Regions from separate parts of the Massilia sp. LjRoot122 genome, predicted to be linked through region 3. Evidence: predicted binding sites of a transcription regulator. Region 3 holds the regulator's gene; each other region holds the start of a gene.
What was found. Region 3 encodes LexA, which represses DNA repair genes until DNA is damaged. Its sites were predicted from a motif close to ACTGTATNNNNATACAGT; they were not measured.
Positions count from the first base shown of each region.

Region 1 (5,976 bases), on a different contig from region 3:
GTACATGAGCAGCACTGGCTCGGAGCCGTTCGCAAATTGCTTTCGCATGCCGGGCAACTGGAGAAAGAGGAACGGGTTGCAGCGGTCAGTGCGCTGAAGGCACGCCTAGTCGCCGTTGTCGAGACCAGTCGGCAACACGACATCACACTCACCACTCCAGTTCCTTGGCCACGATGACTCAGAGAAGAATGAACGGGGAGGATACACATTGAAGAAATCTGGACAATGGTTTATTCGGTGGATAGTACTTTCAATGATTCTGGACGCAGGGTGGGTCGTGATGTTCGGTTGGGTAGAATTCGTAGCTTCAAATTGGTGGAAGGGCTCCACGATGGCAGCACTCGTGATCCTTGTTTGGGCCGCGGTCGCAATTCGATCAGCCGGTGCCGACCAAGCGAACATAGTTGAGTTGTAAAGAGAAAGTATATGTTTGAACGAATCAACGACCTAGTGACGAACCGCAGCTTCGTCTTCCAATCTTGGGATGATCGCTACGGTAAAGGCGTGTGGGCCGGCTTGGCGCCTGCAGAGCATCAGCTCGATGACGTCAGAGACTCAACGAGTGCTGGAGACAGCGACATGATTTCGGCGGTCGAATACATCAGCGGTACAGAGTGGTTGCCGCTGGTAACGGGACACGACTTCATGAGCGCCTTAACCATCTTAGAACAACGTCTTATGACAATTCCAGCCGATCTCTTACAGCGAGGATCGCACTGGTCTAATGCCGTCTCCAACGCCTTTGAACACCTGCGCGACGTACAGCGTGAGCATATCGCGTATGGAGCGGCGAACGGACAATATGTCCCTTTGCCTGTCATGCTTGATGACGTGCTCACTCAGGCGAATAAATAGGCGAAAATGAGTAAGCCCTTTTCCGGCCAGCCGCCGGCATACCTACCGCGACCAGGAACAGAGTTATGAACCAGCCTGTGAACTATCTGCGACAGCCCGTCACCTTAGCCGGCAATGGTCGGCTTTATCGAGCAATCGTTAGCCTGCCGAGACAAATGGCAGGCGAGGCGCTCGAAGAGCGCATTGTATTCTTCGAGGTGAAATCGGGCGAGAGCGCAGGCCGCTACCTTGAAAGCCTGCTAGAAAAGGTCTGGTGCATCGATACTAAGGACTGGTGCGAGGATGGACATATTTACAACGTCAACTCAGCGAGCGAGCTTCATGGCTATTCGCTGAACGACAATGGCGGCCCGAACGACGTGATGTTGTTCGAGACCGGCGGCGGGGGGAGTGGAATCGAGGCAATCGGCCCAAGCCGCACGCATTACGCACAAGCCGACGTAGTCGATATGTTCGTAACGCCGCGGGTAGCCCGGCGGCTGCGCGACGCGCTTGACGCAATCGAGCTCATGCGTGTGGACGAAGCGCGACGGCGCAAGGCCGAAGGCACAGGCCAGTAATCCTCTGCCTGCCAGAGTATACGAGACCACACATGACCATCAGCAAGCTAACAGTCGCTGCGGAGTACCTGGGGAGAGCGATCGAATTATACTTTCGAGGCGATTCGTATTTCTCAGCGCTACACTTGGCTGGCGCCGCCCAGGAACTGCTGGGAAAATTCGTGGAACGGACCGGCGCCGACTCAGCGCACACTTCTCTCGTCAAAGGGGCAGTACGAATTTCCAAGTTCCTGAACGAAGGGGGCGAACCTTCGACCGATAAGGACATCAGAGACATCGTCAACCACGCCAAGAACCGCTCCAAGCACATGAACGCCGTGGGAGATGATGTCGTTGAGTTTGACGCGCGCACTCAAGCACGAGCCATGCTCGACCTGGCGATTTCAGAGTTCTACTACTTGTACGGTAATGGGGCGGAGCTTGAGCTGTCCGACGAAATCGAGCGATACAACCTCTACCAGGTCGAACGCGCTCCAATCGAGTAAAGACCCTTCAGTACTTGTGGCCCGCATGCAGGTCATGCTCAGCAGATTGCTGATCAATCCTTGCTCGCGACTCCGGGTCGGCTCATCTCGCGGAGCACTGTCGCCGCGTTCTCATCCTGATTGTTGCTTCATAGCTACAACACATTGGTTTTCTCAAGGCTCAATCAGCGCTCAGCGATCCGATTTGACGCATCGGACTTGTCAAAAGCTCACAGACGTTTTACTGTATGCCCATACAGTATTATGAATTCTGCTAGATGCCTCACGACAACAACTCGCCGGAAGCAATTCATCCATCGCTCTGGCGAGCCTCGCAGCTGGCCCGCGGTAGCACAAGATGCGTTGACACTGGCCACCCCATTCTGAATGCGCAGTTGCCAGGTGGCGGCTGGCCAACGAGTTCACTCACCGAACTTCATGTGCAAAGTGCTGGCTTGGGCGAGATGCGTCTGATGGAAAAAGTCTTCGCTCATGCCGGCACGCGGCCGATAATGCTCATCCAGCCGCCGCACACTCCTAACGCTCTCGCACTGGCGGCCATGGGCCTAAACCCGTCGCAGATTATATGGGTCCAACCAGACCGTACAGCTGACGCACTTTGGGCTACTGAGCAAGCGCTCAAAACGGGAGCTTGCTCAGCAGTGATGCTTTGGCAAGCGCATGCCCGAAGCGAGTCCATCAGGCGCCTCAACTTGGCGTGCCAAGAGAACCAAGGTCTTTGTTTTTTGCTGAGGCCACTGGCGGCCGCCCAAGATTCGTCACCGGCGCCACTACGATTGGCGCTCCGGCCTGCCGTTGGCGGGCTCGACGTCACGATCCTAAAACGGAAGGGAGCACAGCTCGACGCAAGTCTCTTTCTTCCATTATCCCCTTCTTTCGTTCATCGTCATGCGTCTTTGGATCGGCCTGCACCTTCGCCTGTTGTCGCTGGAAGTCTTCGAGCCGAACTGGTCGAGTGACGGCGTCAGTGTCGTCCTCGAGCAGGAGCGCGTACTCGTTATGTCTCGCGCCGCGCGTGCCGCCGGCGTCAAACCCGGAATGCGTCGCGGTGGCGTCCTCATGCTCGCCCCGGATGCCAAGATCTATGAACGATCGTCCGCGAGCGAGGATGAAGCGCTGCAGGCGGTCGCCCTGGCGCTGCTTCAATACAGCCCACTTGTCGCCCTAGCAGAGGAATCTTCCCTGGTGGTCGATATCGGGGCCTCACTCCGGCTTTTCCGTGGCATACGCGCGCTTTGCAGGCGCGTGCAGGCCGATATGCGCAGGCTCGGCTTCTCGGTCCACCTCAGCTGCGCCCCCACAGCACGTGGCGCCTGGATCCTGGCCAGATGCGGTGGTGGCCGAACCGTCAAAACGGCGACAATGACGCGCCGTCTCAACGTCCTGCCGGCTTTGGTCGTGCCTCCGGTCCGCCCTTTCTCGGCATGGTTCGAGGGGATCGGCTGCGAGACGATCGCAGACCTGCGCCGCCTTCCGCGTCCAGGGCTGCAGCGCCGGTGTGGGCGTCCTCTACTCGACATCCTCGACCATGCGTTCGGTACCGCCCCTGAGTTCTTTGAATGGGTGGTGCCGGCCGAGACGTTCGAGGCCAAGCTGGAACTGTTCGGGCGGATCGAGAATGCCGAGCTGCTGCTCGCGGGGGCGCAGCGCCTGGTGCTGCAGCTGACGGGCTGGCTGGTAGCAAAGCATATGGCAGCCGAGCGGGTAACGCTAAAACTGGACCACGAAAGAGGGAGGACAGCCCGACCGCCAACGGCGGTTGAAATCACTCTCGCCGAGCCAGTATGGGACGGCGATCACATCATTCGGTTGATGAAAGAGCGACTCGGTAAACTCGACCTCGAAGCTCCGGTCATTGGATTGGCGCTCCAGGTCGATCAACTGCAGGCCATGGAACCACCGAGCGAATCGCTTTTTCCCGAACCCGGGGGTAGCGAAGAGGACCAAGTGCGCATGCTGGAACTTCTGGTCTCGCGCATAGGCGCGGATAAGGTGCGTCGGTCAAAACCCGTGGCCGACCATCGCCCTGAGGTCGCGAATGCATGGGTGTCAGTCCAAGAGAAGATCCGCGACGTCGACATAGCCAAGCAGCTGCCGCCGGATATCAAAAGCCTGCTCCGACCTACGTGGCTACTTGCGACGCCGATTCCACTGCTAGTGCGCCATAACCGGCCTTTCTACGGCAGTCCACTGCGGATGGTGCAGGGGCCCGAACGGGTAGAGGCGGCATGGTGGGATGCTACCGCTGCGCGTGACTACTTCATCGCCGAAGGGCAGGGGCACGAACTGTTTTATGTGTATCGCGAGCGGATCATGAGTGCCGCCGGCGAGAATGAACCGCGCTGGTTCTTGCACGGCCTGTTCGGGTAGATACGTATGGCTGATTCGGTTTCACTTCTGTTTGAAGCGGGCGGCAGACCTCTCGCAAGGCATCGACTCGCATTCCCGCAAACCGTCTATGAAGGATCTTTCTCGTTCGATGAATGCCCGAGTAGTGAGTTTCGTCGCACTGTCGCCACTGCCAGGCTGCAGGCGCCGGATGGGAATGATGTTCTGCCTCCCCTGTATGAAGCCAAGCTACTGTGGTGCAAAAATGGCGAGGCCCGCGTGAGTGGCCTCGAAGTCGACGAAATAACGCGAAAGCGAACAGCACAATGCTGGAACGTTCGGTTTGCAGGTTGCGTGAGCACAGACCGGCAATGAGCGCCGGGCAGGGAAGCTGAGTGCCACAAGGCTCGTATAATGCTCGGGTTACCGAAACCGAGCTGGTTCCATGACCCAAGCCCCACAATATCCGATACGCGACGTGCGCCGCATGCTGATGGTGTTGGGGGCCATCGACCTACTCAAGCCTGCCACGCTTGTACGAATAAGTGAGCTCACCGGCTTGGACAAGAAATCGGTCACCAGCTTGATCTCCCGCGCCCAGGAGCAAACCGGCGTCGCAATCGAGAAGACCGGTGCTGTCTACGCCGTCGCGGATTGGGGGCCGGTACTAAAGCGTGCAGGCTGCCGCTTGGCGCTGGAAGGCGAGATCGGAACGCATTAGATCATCACCAGGAGATTTGAATGGGACAGGCAAAAGACCGCGGCACGAAGACAGAACGAGAAGAGCAGGCGAAGTTAAAGCGCCGCGAGGGCAGAACCCCGATCGACATTGACGATCTGCGCAAGGAACATGCTGTACCTCCCGAAGCGAACTTCGTCGGCTTTGTAGTTTGGCTGCGCGAGCGTGATGAGTTCCTCGTCCAGCTGGAAGAAACACCCGCACTGATCAAACGTGGATACGGCCCGCGTGTCGAGCAAGCCGTCCTGTTCAACGATTGGGACGCGGCGGCGCCGCATGCCGAGGCTAGCAAGCATCCCGCACTGGTGGCCGCGGCCTTCGACCTGAGCTCTAAGATGTTCATTATCGGAGGGTAGGGCCATGATCAAGCGTCGATTCACACCGCTTCGATACCAGGAGAGTGAGCTACTCGACGCAGATGTCAGGCGCTACTGAGGCGAGTAGGCTTTATCACTGACGCCGATCCCCGGCCAGATATGCCGTAGTGCTTTTTGAGCAAAGCTCAGGTACAATTTCGCCACCGCACTGCGGCAATGTCCCGACCGCGTCCAGCATCATCCATACGACGCTCTTGAATGCCTGAATCCGCCCACATGGATTCTTTGGCGCCTGCCTTACCCTCTCGACTATCTGTTCTCAGCCGACCATCCGGCTGAATTTTCATGCGCCCGCAAAAGTTAGTTTTCGCACCTGCTTACGGCAGCTGCGAGCACCTGCTCGACGATTTTTCAACGCCGTCCTACGGCAAAAATCGCAAGGAGCACAACAATCATGCGCGAGCTTTCGCAAGAAGAGGTCGACCAGGTGGGCGCAGGTCCAACACTGCCAAATCTCGTCCTTCCCTCCCCAGCAATCCCATTAAGTGCGGCAAACAGCCTGTTCCCCGACGCCCCGCCGGCGTTCGGTAGCATCTTCATTCCTTCCGCCGTTTTTGGAGGGAATGCGACATGACGGGCGAACCGGCCGAAACAACCGACCACACAAATCGCGCAGACTTTGAGATCGAGTC
Region 1 covers NZ_CAXUPB020000003.1:4,882-10,857, forward strand. Annotated here, with positions in the region: gene ACSQ25_RS24180 (hypothetical protein) at 1-177, shown strand, start outside; gene ACSQ25_RS24185 (hypothetical protein) at 427-855, shown strand; gene ACSQ25_RS24190 (hypothetical protein) at 921-1,415, shown strand; gene ACSQ25_RS24195 (hypothetical protein) at 1,448-1,900, shown strand; gene imuA (translesion DNA synthesis-associated protein ImuA) at 2,158-2,859, shown strand; gene ACSQ25_RS24205 (Y-family DNA polymerase) at 2,789-4,270, shown strand; gene ACSQ25_RS24210 (hypothetical protein) at 4,674-4,949, shown strand; gene ACSQ25_RS24215 (hypothetical protein) at 4,970-5,323, shown strand; gene ACSQ25_RS24220 (hypothetical protein) at 5,915-5,976, shown strand, end outside.
Region 1: the regulator LexA is predicted to act here: its motif matches at 2,123-2,140, upstream of imuA (translesion DNA synthesis-associated protein ImuA).

Region 2 (5,976 bases), 1.0 Mb from region 3:
CCAGGAAGTTGTTGCGGCGCTTGTCCGATTCTTCTTCGGTCGCGCCGGGGAAGGGCACCGTGTGCGGCACCGGCGGGCGGGCGCGCGCCAGGTTGGCATCGCGCAGCTCGAGCCACAGCGCCCGTGCTTCGTCGGCCGAACCGGGATAGGTATGGAGCGCGCGCTCGGCCTGGCGCACTTCGGCCAGCGAGGCATTCTGGGAGCGTACCGCCATCAGGCGGCGCTGCGCTTCCAGCTTGCCGGTTTCCCACGACGCCGGCAGGCCGGCGAGGCGGATGGCATATTCGCCGGCGCGGCGCCGGAACTCGGCGCGCACCTGTTCCTCGCGCGGGTCTTTTTCCAGCTGCTGCTCGCGCGCGGCGAGCTTGGGCAGCAGCGAACCGTAGGCCACCTGCGGCACCGGGTTGTCGGCATGCTTGGCCGCCAGCCAGATACTCGGGATCAGGAAGGCCACCAGCAGGATGATGTATTGCGCCACCTGGGTCCAGGTGATGCCGCGCATCCCGCCCAGGAACGAGCAGACAAGAATGGAAGCCAGGCCCAGGAAGATGCCGACCGAGAAGTCGACGCCGGTGAAGCGCGAGGCGATCAGGCCGACCGCGTAGATCTGCGCCACCACGTAGGTGAACGAGACCAGGATGGTGGCCGCCACCGCCAGCGCCCGCACCGGTCCGCCCCGTCCGCCCGCGCCGCCGCCGTAGCGCGCCGCCAGGAAATCGGGGATGGTGTACTGCCCGAACTTGCGCAGGTAGGGCGCGATCAGCAGGGCGACCAGCACGAAGCCGCCGGTCCAGCCCATGATGTAGGCCAGGCCGTCGAAGCCGTACAGGTACAGGCCGCCGGCCAGGCTGATGAAGCTGGCCGCCGAGATCCAGTCGGCGGCGGTGGCCATGCCGTTGAACAGGGCCGGCACCCGCCGCCCGGCCACGTAGTATTCGGTGACGTTCGAGGTGCGCGCCACCACCCCGATGGTGGCATACAGCGCGATGGTGGCGAACATGAAGATGTAGCCGATCCACAGGCGCGGCATGCCTTCCTGCTCGAGCAGCGCGAGCGACACCAGGAACAGGGCGAAGCAGGCGGTGTACCAGAGGTAGTAGCGCGACAGCTTGCGGAAGTAGGGCGGTCTGGTCGCGCTCATGCGTCCCCCCGCGCCGCGGCCTCGTACAGGCGGTCGAGCCGGCGCAGGCGCCAGGCGTAGAGCGCGATGACCGCCAGCGATACCAGCGAGGCGCCCTGGGCCGCCATGTAGAAGGACAGCGGCCAGCCGAACACGGTGAAGCGCGCCAGCTCGCGCGCGAAGAACACGGTGCCGAAGCCGGTGCACAGCCACAGCGTCATCAGGACGGCGGTCAGGCGCCGGGTCGCCCGCCAGTGGGCCGCGCGCGCCGCCTCGCGGCGGGCGAGGGCCGCGCCGCCGGGTGGGCCGGAAGGCGTGGGCGTGGGGTCAAGCGGCGTCGTCGGGCTCATGGGCTGGGGGCGGGAAGGTCAGGCGGAACAGGCTGCCCGGGTACCGGGGCGAGTGGCTGCGCGGATTGTTGAAGATGTCGATCTCGGCGCCGTGCTGCTGTGCGATCTCGCGCACGATCGCCAGTCCCAGGCCGCTGCCCTGCACGTTGCTGCCGAGGATGCGGTAGAAGCGCTCGAACACGTGGGCGCGCTCGCCCGGTGCGATGCCGGGACCGGTGTCCTCGACTTCGAGCAGGGCGTGTTCGCCGTCGCGCCGCACGCGCACCGTCACGCTGCCGCCCTGCGGGGTATAGCGCAGCGCGTTGTCGATCAGGTTCGACAGCAGCTCGCGCAGCATCAGCGCGTTGCCGGCAATCTGCAGGGTCTCTTCCGGCGGCTCGAAGCCGAGGTCGATGCGGTGCGCGAACGAGGCCTGCACCCAGTCCTGCACGGTGGCGCGGGCCAGCTGGGCCAGGTCGATCTCTTCGAAGGCCAGGCCGGCATGGGGCTGGTTTTCTGCGCGGGCCAGGGCCAGCAACTGGTTGACCAGGCGCGTGGCCGATTCCGAGCTCTGGGCCAGCTGCTCGAGCGAGCGGTGGATCTCGCTCGGGTCGACCTGGCGCAGCGCCAGCTCGGACTGCATGCGCATGCCGGCCAGCGGCGTCTTCATCTGGTGCGCGGCGTCGGCGATGAAGCGCTTCTGCATCTCGACGGTCTGGGCCAGACGCTCGAGCATGTCGTTGAACGAGCCCACCAGCGGCGAGATCTCTTCCGGCACCTGGCGCGGGTCGATCGGCGACAGGTCGTCCTGCGGGCGCGCGCGGATGCGCTCCTGCAGCTCGGCCAGCGGGGACAGGCCGCGCGACAGCGCGAACCAGACCAGCGCCAGGATCACCGGCAGGATGATGAACTGGGGCAGGATCACGCCCTTGATGATTTCGTTGGCCAGGTTGGCGCGCTTGTCGAGGGTTTCCGCGACCTGCACCAGGGCCAGGTCACCTGGGTTGGCTGTGGCCTGGCCGGGTGCGCGCAGCGGATCGAGGCTGACCCAGGAGTAGGCGACGCGTACCGGGGTGCCGTGGATGCTGTCGTTCCGGAACACCACGGTGCCGCCCTGGGGGCGTTCGCCGTCGTTGCCGCCCTTGCCGGGCCTGGGATGCGGCAGGTCGCGGTCGCCGTCGATGTGGGCGCCGTCCGGGCCGCTGATCTGGAAGTAGACGCTGTCCACGTCGTCGGCGCGCAGCACGTCGAGCGCGCTGCCCGGCAGCTGCGCCACGGGCCGCCCGGCCACCGTGCGGATCTGCTGCGACAGCACGGTGACGCGGTCTTCGAGCGCATCGTCGAAGGGCTGGTTGGCGATCGATTTCGCCACCAGGTAGGTGATCGCGATGCTCATCGGCCACAGCAGCAGCAGCGGGGCCAGCATCCAGTCGAGGATCTCGCCGAACAGCGAGTGCCGGATGTTCTCGTCGGGCTCGGGGTTGGGCGGAACGTAGGGCTGCAGCCCGTCCCGTCCCGTCTCCGGCGCGGGAGGATCCGCCAGCCCGGCGTCGCGCTCGTTCACTTGCTCTCTGGAGCCGGCGCGCGCGGGGCGTCGGAGAATTTCTCGAGGCAGTAGCCGAGGCCGCGCACGGTGGCGATGCGCACGCCGCCGACCTCGATCTTCTTGCGCAGGCGGTGCACGTAGACCTCGATGGCATTGTTCGAGACTTCCTCGCCCCATTCGCACAGGTGGTCGACCAGCTGCTCCTTGGAGACCAGGCGCCCGGTGCGCGCCAGCAGCACTTCGAGCAGGCCGAGTTCGCGCGCCGACAGGTCGAGCATCTGGTCGTTGATGTAGGCGCTGCGGCCGACCTGGTCGTACACCAGCGGGCCGTGGCGCACCACGGCGGGGCCGCCGCCGGCGCCGCGGCGGGTGAGGGCGCGCACCCGCGCCTCCAGCTCCGACAGGGCGAAGGGCTTGGCCATGTAGTCGTCGGCCCCGAGGTCGAGGCCCTCGACGCGCTGCTCGACCGAATCGGCGGCGGTGAGGATCAGCACCGGCAGCAGCGAAGAGCGCGCGCGCAGGCGGCGCAGCACTTCCAGGCCGGACAGCTTGGGCAGGCCGAGGTCGAGGATGAGGAGGTCGAACTCCTGGGTGGACAGGGCCGTGTCGGCATCCTGGCCGTTCTTGACGCAATCGATCGCATAGCCGGACTGGCGCAGGGAACGCGTTAATCCATCGGCAAGTACGCTATCATCTTCGGCGAGCAGAATTCGCATGGGGACCACCTGTAAAACGTTAAGCCTTCAACAGGCCCTATTGTGTTTGATTTATCGCAACAATGCGAGCCTCGCGGATAACAACACCGAGACTTTTTTCGCTTGCCTAAACCACTGGATTTATATACAGTAGTGGCTTGATTTCGCTTGCTTGAACAACTGGATTTATATACAGTGGTTCTCTTGATTTTAGCGGTAGCGCCCCTACCTTGCCTACTCCACAGCTGAAAGTACACCATGGACGACAAAAAAATCGCATTGAATGTTGCCGAAAAAGGCAAAGCGCTGGCAGCCGCCCTGGCGCAGATTGAAAAGCAGTTTGGCAAGGGCTCGGTCATGCGCATGGATTCCAACATGCCGGTCGAGGAAGTCCAGACTGTTTCCACCGGCTCGCTGGGCCTGGACATCGCGCTGGGCGTCGGTGGCCTGCCGCGCGGCCGTATCGTCGAGATCTACGGTCCTGAATCGTCGGGTAAAACCACCCTGACCTTGCAGACCATCGCCCAGATGCAGAAACTGGGTGGCACCTGCGCCTTCATCGACGCCGAGCACGCGCTCGACGTGGGCTATGCGCAGAAGCTGGGCATCAAGCTGGACGAGCTGCTGATCTCGCAGCCGGACACCGGCGAACAGGCGCTTGAAATTACCGACGCCCTGGTGCGTTCGGGCTCGGTCGACCTCGTGGTCATCGACTCGGTGGCGGCACTGACCCCGCGCGCCGAGATCGAAGGCGACATGGGCGACTCGCTCCCGGGCCTGCAGGCGCGACTGATGTCGCAGGCGCTGCGCAAGCTGACCGCCTCGATCAACCGCACCAACACCCTGGTCATCTTCATCAACCAGATCCGTATGAAGATCGGCGTGATGTTCGGCAGCCCGGAAACCACGACCGGCGGTAACGCGCTGAAGTTCTACGCCTCCGTGCGTATGGACATCCGCCGTACCGGCTCGATCAAGTCGGGCGACGAAGTGATCGGTAACGAAACCAAGGTCAAGGTCGTCAAGAACAAGATCGCGCCGCCGTTCCGCGAAGCCCACTTCGACATCCTGTACGGAGAAGGCACCTCGCGCGAAGGCGAAATCCTGGATCTGGGCGCCGACAACAAGATCGTCGAGAAGTCGGGCTCGTGGTACAGCTATAACGGCGAACGCATTGGCCAGGGCAAGGACAACGCCCGCCTGTTCCTGAAAGAGCGTCCGGCACTGGCACGCGAAATCGAGAACAAGGTCCGTGCTGCGCTGGGCGTGCGTGAACTGCCGCCGGTCCTCGCTGCTGTCGAAGACAGCGGCAAGGACAAGCTGAAGGCAGTCGGCGAGTAATCGCTGTCTTGTAGAGTGCCTATGCCTGCACCCCAGCTGAGCCTCAAAGGGCGGGCGCTGCGTTATCTCTCGCAGCGCGAGCACAGCCGGCTCGAGCTGGGGCGCAAGCTGGCCCGTTATGCCGAGGAGGGCGAGGATGTGGAAGCCCTCCTGGATTTCCTTGAAAAAAACAACTGGCTGTCGCAGGAACGTTTTGCCGAATCGCTCATCAACCGGCGGGCGGCACGTTTCGGCAACAGCCGGGTGATGGCCGAGCTGCAAAGCCACGGCGTCAAAGGCGAAGCCTTGGATGACATCAAAGCCTCGCTTGCCGACAGCGAGACGGCGCGTGCCTCCGAAGTGTGGCAGCGCAAGTTCGGCACCGTCGCCGTCGATGCGGCCGAGCGAGCCAAGCAGATGCGTTTCCTGCTGCAGCGTGGTTTCTCCCAACGCGCTGCACGGGCCGCGATGCAGGGCGCTCCCGACGACGACGAGCTGTAGCAGGGGTGGGTTCACACTTGCTACGATGATGAGCCGGCCTGGCCCCAGGCTGCTCTGACGATATGCCAGGCCTGGCCGCTGGCCTGCTGTATCACCTTTCGATCACATGACAGCTTTCCAGCTTCTTATATAGAGAAGCTGAAAGCGCTGCTCCGGCGCCAGCGTGGAGCGTCATCTCCGATATGCTCCGGCATATTCCTCAACGGACGATGGCGCTGCACGCTGGCGCTGTGCGTTTACCCGCTGATTACCAGCTGATTGGTCCTGCCGCTACTGCAACCCGTCCAGCCACCTGCAATATTGACCACTCAGCAAGAAAGCCCGCCAATATCGCTGCAACGCGGCAAAAAGGCCTCTGTTGCAGTGCAACCGACAACGCCCTGTGCTAAACTTTCACGGTTTAAGCAGCGCCGCATGAGCGGTTGTTGTCGTAGAAGCTACGGCAACGTGCATGAAGCACACTGG
Region 2 covers NZ_CAXUPB020000001.1:493,908-499,883, forward strand. Annotated here, with positions in the region: gene ACSQ25_RS02190 (sodium:solute symporter family protein) at 1-1,141, opposite strand, end outside; gene ACSQ25_RS02195 (DUF4212 domain-containing protein) at 1,138-1,470, opposite strand; gene ACSQ25_RS02200 (sensor histidine kinase) at 1,448-3,013, opposite strand; gene ACSQ25_RS02205 (response regulator) at 3,010-3,711, opposite strand; gene recA (recombinase RecA) at 3,949-5,031, shown strand; gene recX (recombination regulator RecX) at 5,053-5,511, shown strand.
Region 2: the regulator LexA is predicted to act here: its motif matches at 3,825-3,842, upstream of recA (recombinase RecA).

Region 3 (5,976 bases):
CACACCTCGGTGGCCTTCGGCTACAACGACGCGCGCCAGCTGGCCTCGGTCTTCCAGGGCAAGGAGCCGGGATTCCGCTACGGCCGCCAGGGCAACCCGACGGTGAGCGCGCTCGAGGACAAGATCACCAAGATGGAAGACGGTGTCGGCACCCTGTGCTTCGCCACCGGCATGGGCGCCATCGGCGCGCTGTTCCAGGCCTTGCTGCGCGCGGGCGACCACATCGTCTCGTCCTCCTTCCTGTTTGGGAATACCAACAGCCTGTGGCAGACGGTGGCGGGGCAGGGCGTCGGCGTCGATTTCGTCGACGCGACCGATGTCGCCAATGTCGAAGCGGCTCTGAAGCCGGACACGCGCATGGTCTTCGTCGAGACCATCGCCAATCCGCGCACCCAGGTCGCCGACCTGGCGCGCATCGGCCAGCTGTGCCGTGAGCGCGGCATCCTCTACGTGGTCGACAACACCATGACCACGCCCTACCTGTTCCGCCCGAAGGCGGTGGGCGCGGGCCTGGTGGTGAATTCGCTGACCAAGTCGATCGGCGGCCACGGCAATGCGCTGGGCGGCGCCCTGACCGATACCGGCCTGTTCGACTGGAGCGCCTATCCGCATATCGCGGCGAACTTCCGCAAGCAGCCGGCCGCCAACCAGGGCCTGGCCCAGCTGCGCGCCAAGGCCCTGCGCGACTTCGGTGCGGCCCTCGGCCCGGAAGCGGCCCACCACATCGCGGTCGGCGCCGAGACGCTGGCCTTGCGCATGGAACGCACCAGCGCCAACGCGCTGGCGCTGGCGCAGATGCTGGAAGCAGATGAGCGTGTAGCCGCAGTCCATTATCCGGGCCTGGCCTCGCACCCGCAGCACGGCATCACGAAAGAGCTGTTCCGCGCGGGTGGTTCTCTGTTGAGCTTCGAGCTGCGCGAGGACATCGACTGCTTCGACTACCTGAACCGCCTCAAGCTCGGCATCCCGGCCAGCAACCTGGGCGACACCCGCACCCTGGTGATTCCGGTGGCGCACACGATCTTCTTCGAGATGGGAGCGGAGCGGCGCGCCAGCATGGGCATCGCCGAGTCCCTGATCCGGGTGTCGGTGGGCATCGAAGACACCGACGACCTGCTGGCGGACTTCCGCCAGGCGCTCGAGGCATAATTAAAACGGCAGCCACAGGCTGCCGTTTTGTTTCAGCGGTTGAGCAGGCCCGCCTGTTGCCGCTATCATGAAGCTTCTTTCCTCATTCCACATCTGCCCATGAAGACCAAGCTGTTCCTTGCATCCCTGCTGCTGTGCGGCGCCGCCTTCGCCGGCGAGCTGGAAGACGCCAATGCCCTGTTCGCGAAGAAGGATTACGCCGGTGCGCTGAAGATCTATACCAAGCTGGCGAATGCCGGCAATCCCGAGGCGCAGCAGGCGCTCGGCCAGATGTACTGGTACGGCGAAGCGGGGCAGGTGGACGAGCCGAAGGCCGAGGCGCTGTTCAAGAAGGCCGCCGCCAAGGGCAACAAGGTCGCGATCGCCTCGCTGGAACTGATGGACCAGCGCCTCAAGCGCCGCAAGGAAATCGACTACTGGATCAAGGGCTATGACGGCGAAGACCTGAAGTCGGGCGAATACCGCTGCGTGACGCCGCGGATTCCGGCGATGTCGAAGGTCAACGCGGACATCGACCGCATCGGTGCGGCCGTGCAGGCGTGGCAGGATTGCTACAACAAGTACGTCACCAAGCTGAATGCCGCGATGCCGCTGACCCAGCGCATTCCGGCGGACATCGCCAAGCTGATGAACAAGGAAGAGACCGAGAAGTCGACGGCCTACCTGAAGCAGCTGCAGGAAAACCTGAGCGAGGAGGCGAAGGTCAGTTCGAAGCTGGTGCTGGCGGACTTTGCAGCATGGCGCTCGGCGACCGAGGCCTATGTGGAAGAGCACAACAAGATGGTGAAGTCCGCCAAGAAGGATTCGCACTGGGCGGACAAGAAGATCCAGTAAGACGCGCTTGAGCGCTTTGGCGGCTTGCCGCCAGAGCGTTCATGGGAAGCCTCAGTGCCAGCTGCGCATCAGGCCGACGGCCAGGCCTTCCAGCGCGAACTCGTCTTCCGGAGTTACCTGGATGACCTTGAAGTCCGGGTTTTCCGGCAGCAGTTCGACCAGGTTGCCGGTCTTGCGGTAGCGCTTGACGGTCACTTCCTCGCCCAGGCGGGCCACGACGATCTGGCCGTTCTTGGCGCTGTCGATCTTCTTGACTGCCAGGAAGTCGCCATCGCAGATGCCGGCGTCGCGCATCGACCAGCCTTTGACCTTCAGCAGGAAGTCGGGGCGCGCCGAGAACATGGCGGCGTCGACGGAGTAGGTGGCTTCGACGTGTTCCTGGGCCAGGATCGGCGAACCGGCGGCCACGCGGCCGACCAGCGGCAGCGACATCATCAGGGCCGCAGGGACCATCGGCACCTGCTCGACCGAGGCGCCGATCAGGCGGATGCCGCGCGAGGTGCCCGGCGAAATCTCGATCGCGCCCTTGCGCGCCAGCGCCTGCAGGTGTTCCTCGGCCGCATTGGCCGACTTGAATCCCAGCTCGGCCGCGATTTCGGCGCGGGTCGGCGGGAAGCCGGTGTTTTCGATCGCTTCCTTGATCAGGTTCAGGATCTGTTCTTGCCTTGCAGTGAGCTTGAGCATGGGTGTTTTACGGCAATGGTTGTAAGAGCAGACTGTATTTTTGTACAGTATTCTCGGATGCGCAAGGGAAAACACGGGAAATGTGTAAAAAAATTGTGCAATGCGGTCCAGTTCCCATCCGCCGACTTTTCAGGCTATAATGTCCGGCTTTCCCTTCCCACACTCGTCTTGACGCCGAGGTGGGCATTTGTTTAACGTCCTCAAGGAGTGTTGCATGCGTCATTATGAAATCGTTTTTATCGTCCACCCGGACCAGAGCGAGCAAGTCCCGGCGATGATCGAGCGTTACAAGACCACGGTGACCAGCCGCGGCGGTAACATCCATCGCGTGGAAGACTGGGGCCGTCGCCAGATGGCTTACCAGATCCAGAAGCTGCCGAAAGCCCACTACATCTGCCTGAACATCGAGTGCGACAACGAGACCCTGGTCGAGCTGGAAACCGCATTCAAGTTCAACGATGCCGTCCTGCGTCACCTGACCGTCAAGATGAAGAAGGCCGAAACCGCACCGTCGCCGATGATGAAGTCGGTCCAGCGCGAAGACGCAGCCAAGAGCCACCGCGCAGAAGCAGCAGCTCCTGCCGCTGCCCCGGCCGCAGCTGCCTAAGTTTTTTCTCGGGAATTCGTAGAGCGCAGTGAACCAGTTCCAGCTCATCGCGACCATCGCGGAGCGTGACGTACTGCGTTATACCCCGGCCGGCGTCCCTATCGTGGGCGCGATCCTGATGCACGATTCGCAACAGGTAGAGGCCGGAGTGGCAAGGCAGGTCGCGTTTGAAATCCCTGCGCTCGGCGCGGGCGAGATTTCAGGCAGGCTGCAAAGCGCCGAACTCGGTGCCGCCTACCGCTTCGAAGGATTCCTGGCCAGGAAAAACCGCAACAGCAAAGCCTTGGTGTTTCACATCATTGATTTCAGTGCTGCATAACGCAGCGCAATTTAGATTAGATACAGGAGCCTCGAAATGGCATTCGGTAAAAAGTTCGACAAAAACAAAGCTAAAGAAAAACTCAAGCGCAAACAGCAGAACCCGCTGTTCAAGCGCAAGAAGTTCTGCCGCTTCACCGCAGCAAACGTGGAACAGGTCGATTACAAAGACGTCGACACCCTGAAGGACTTCGTCCAGGAAAACGGCAAGATCATGCCGGCACGTCTGACCGGCACCAAGGCGCACTACCAGCGCCAGGTCGACACCGCCATCAAGCGCGCACGTTACCTCGCGCTGCTGCCGTACACCGACCTGCACAACGCCTAATTCGCGTCGTACAGTTCAGAACATCCTGGAGAAAAGAACATGCAAGTTATCCTTTTGGAAAAAGTTGTTAACGTCGGCAACCTGGGCGACGTCGTCAAGGTCAAGGACGGTTACGCACGTAACTTCCTGATCCCGCAAAAGATGGCACGCCGCGCCACCCAGGCCGCCGTGGCCGAGTTCGAAGTCAAGCGCGCCGAACTGGAAAAAGCAGCTGGCGAAAAGCTGGCCGCTGCCCAGGCACAAGGCGACAAGCTGAACGGCATGACCGTCACCATCGCCCAGAAGGCGGGCGTGGACGGCCGTCTGTTCGGTTCGGTCACCAACTTCGACATCGCCGAAGCCCTGAGCAAGCAAGGCTTCCCGGTCGAGAAGTCGCAGGTTCGCCTGCCGACCGGCCCGCTGAAGACCACCGGTGAATTCCCGGTCGCCGTCGCGCTGCACACCGACGTCGTCTCCGAAATCACCATCTCGGTGGTCGGCGAAGCTGCTTAATTTGAGCTAAGCACTTGTTGTATAAATGAAAAAGCCGGGTTCGCCCGGCTTTTTTATTGCCGGAAATTCTCGCCAATTATGTCAGCCGTGTGACCGGAAAAGGTATAATGCCCGCCATGAATTCCCCAGCCGATCCGCAAGTCGATTCCCTGCGCATCCCGCCGCATTCCATCGAAGCAGAGCAGTCCGTCATCGGCGGTCTCCTGCGCGACAATGCCGCGTGGGACCGCATTGCCGACTTCATGAACGCGGACGATTTTTACCGCTACGACCACCGCATCATCTTCGAACAGATGGTCCGCCTGATCAACGCCGGCAAGCCGGCCGACGTGATCACGGTCTACGAGGCCTGCAACAACCTCGGCAAGGCCGAGGAAGTGGGCGGCCTGCAGTACCTGAACGCGATGGCGCAGAACACGCCGTCGGCGGCCAACATCCGCCGCTATGCCGAGATCGTGCGCGACCGCGGCATCCTGCGCAAGCTGATCACCGTGGCCGACGAGATCTCGGGCAATGCCTTCAACCCGCAGGGCAAGGAAGTCAAGCAGATGCTGGACGAGGCCGAGTCGAAGATCTTTGCGATCGCCGAAACCGGTTCCCGCGGCCAGCAGGGCTGGAACCCGATCCAGCCGCTGCTGACCCAGGTCGTCGAGCGCATCGACGAGCTGTATTCGCGCGAAAACCAGGGCGAGATCACCGGCGTGCCGACCGGCTTCATCGACCTCGACCGCATGACCTCGGGCCTGCAGCCGGGCGACCTGGTCATCGTCGCCGGCCGTCCGTCGATGGGCAAGACCGCGTTCTCGGTCAACATCGGCGAGAACGTCGCGATCGAAGCCGGCCTGCCGGTGGCCGTGTTCTCGATGGAGATGGGCGGCGCCCAGCTGGCCATGCGTATGCTCGGCTCGGTCGGCCAGCTCGACCAGCACCGCCTGCGTACCGGCCGCCTCAACGACGAAGACTGGCCGCGCCTGACGCACGCCATTCAGAAAATGAATGACGCCCAGCTCTACATCGACGAGACCCCGGCGCTGAACCCGATCGAGATGCGCGCGCGGGCACGACGCCTGGCGCGCCAGTGCGGCAAGCTCGGCCTGATCATCGTCGACTACCTGCAGCTGATGCAGGGCAGCCAGCCGGGCGACAACCGCGCGGCCGAGATCTCGGAGATCTCGCGTTCGCTCAAGGGCCTGGCCAAGGAACTGCATTGCCCCGTCATCGCACTGTCCCAGCTGAACCGCTCGCTGGAACAGCGACCCAACAAACGTCCCGTCATGTCCGACCTGCGCGAATCGGGCGCTATCGAACAGGATGCGGACGTTATCATCTTCCTGTATCGCGACGAGGTCTACAATCCCGACTCGCCCGATAAAGGAACCGCCGAGATCATCATCGGTAAGCAGCGTAACGGCCCGATCGGGGCGATTCGCCTTACCTGGATCGGCTCCTATACCAAGTTCGGTAACTACAGCGGCAACCTGAGCGTCTACCAGGGCGACTAAGTTTCAGCAAGCCGCGGATTCACCACCCCGCTGCCAGCCGTGGCAGCGGTTTCGAAGTCCCA
Region 3 covers NZ_CAXUPB020000001.1:1,542,183-1,548,158, forward strand. Annotated here, with positions in the region: gene ACSQ25_RS06715 (cystathionine gamma-synthase family protein) at 1-1,149, shown strand, start outside; gene ACSQ25_RS06720 (tetratricopeptide repeat protein) at 1,249-1,983, shown strand; gene lexA (transcriptional repressor LexA) at 2,035-2,667, opposite strand; gene rpsF (30S ribosomal protein S6) at 2,882-3,274, shown strand; gene priB (primosomal replication protein N) at 3,303-3,593, shown strand; gene rpsR (30S ribosomal protein S18) at 3,630-3,920, shown strand; gene rplI (50S ribosomal protein L9) at 3,960-4,412, shown strand; gene ACSQ25_RS06750 (replicative DNA helicase) at 4,529-5,914, shown strand.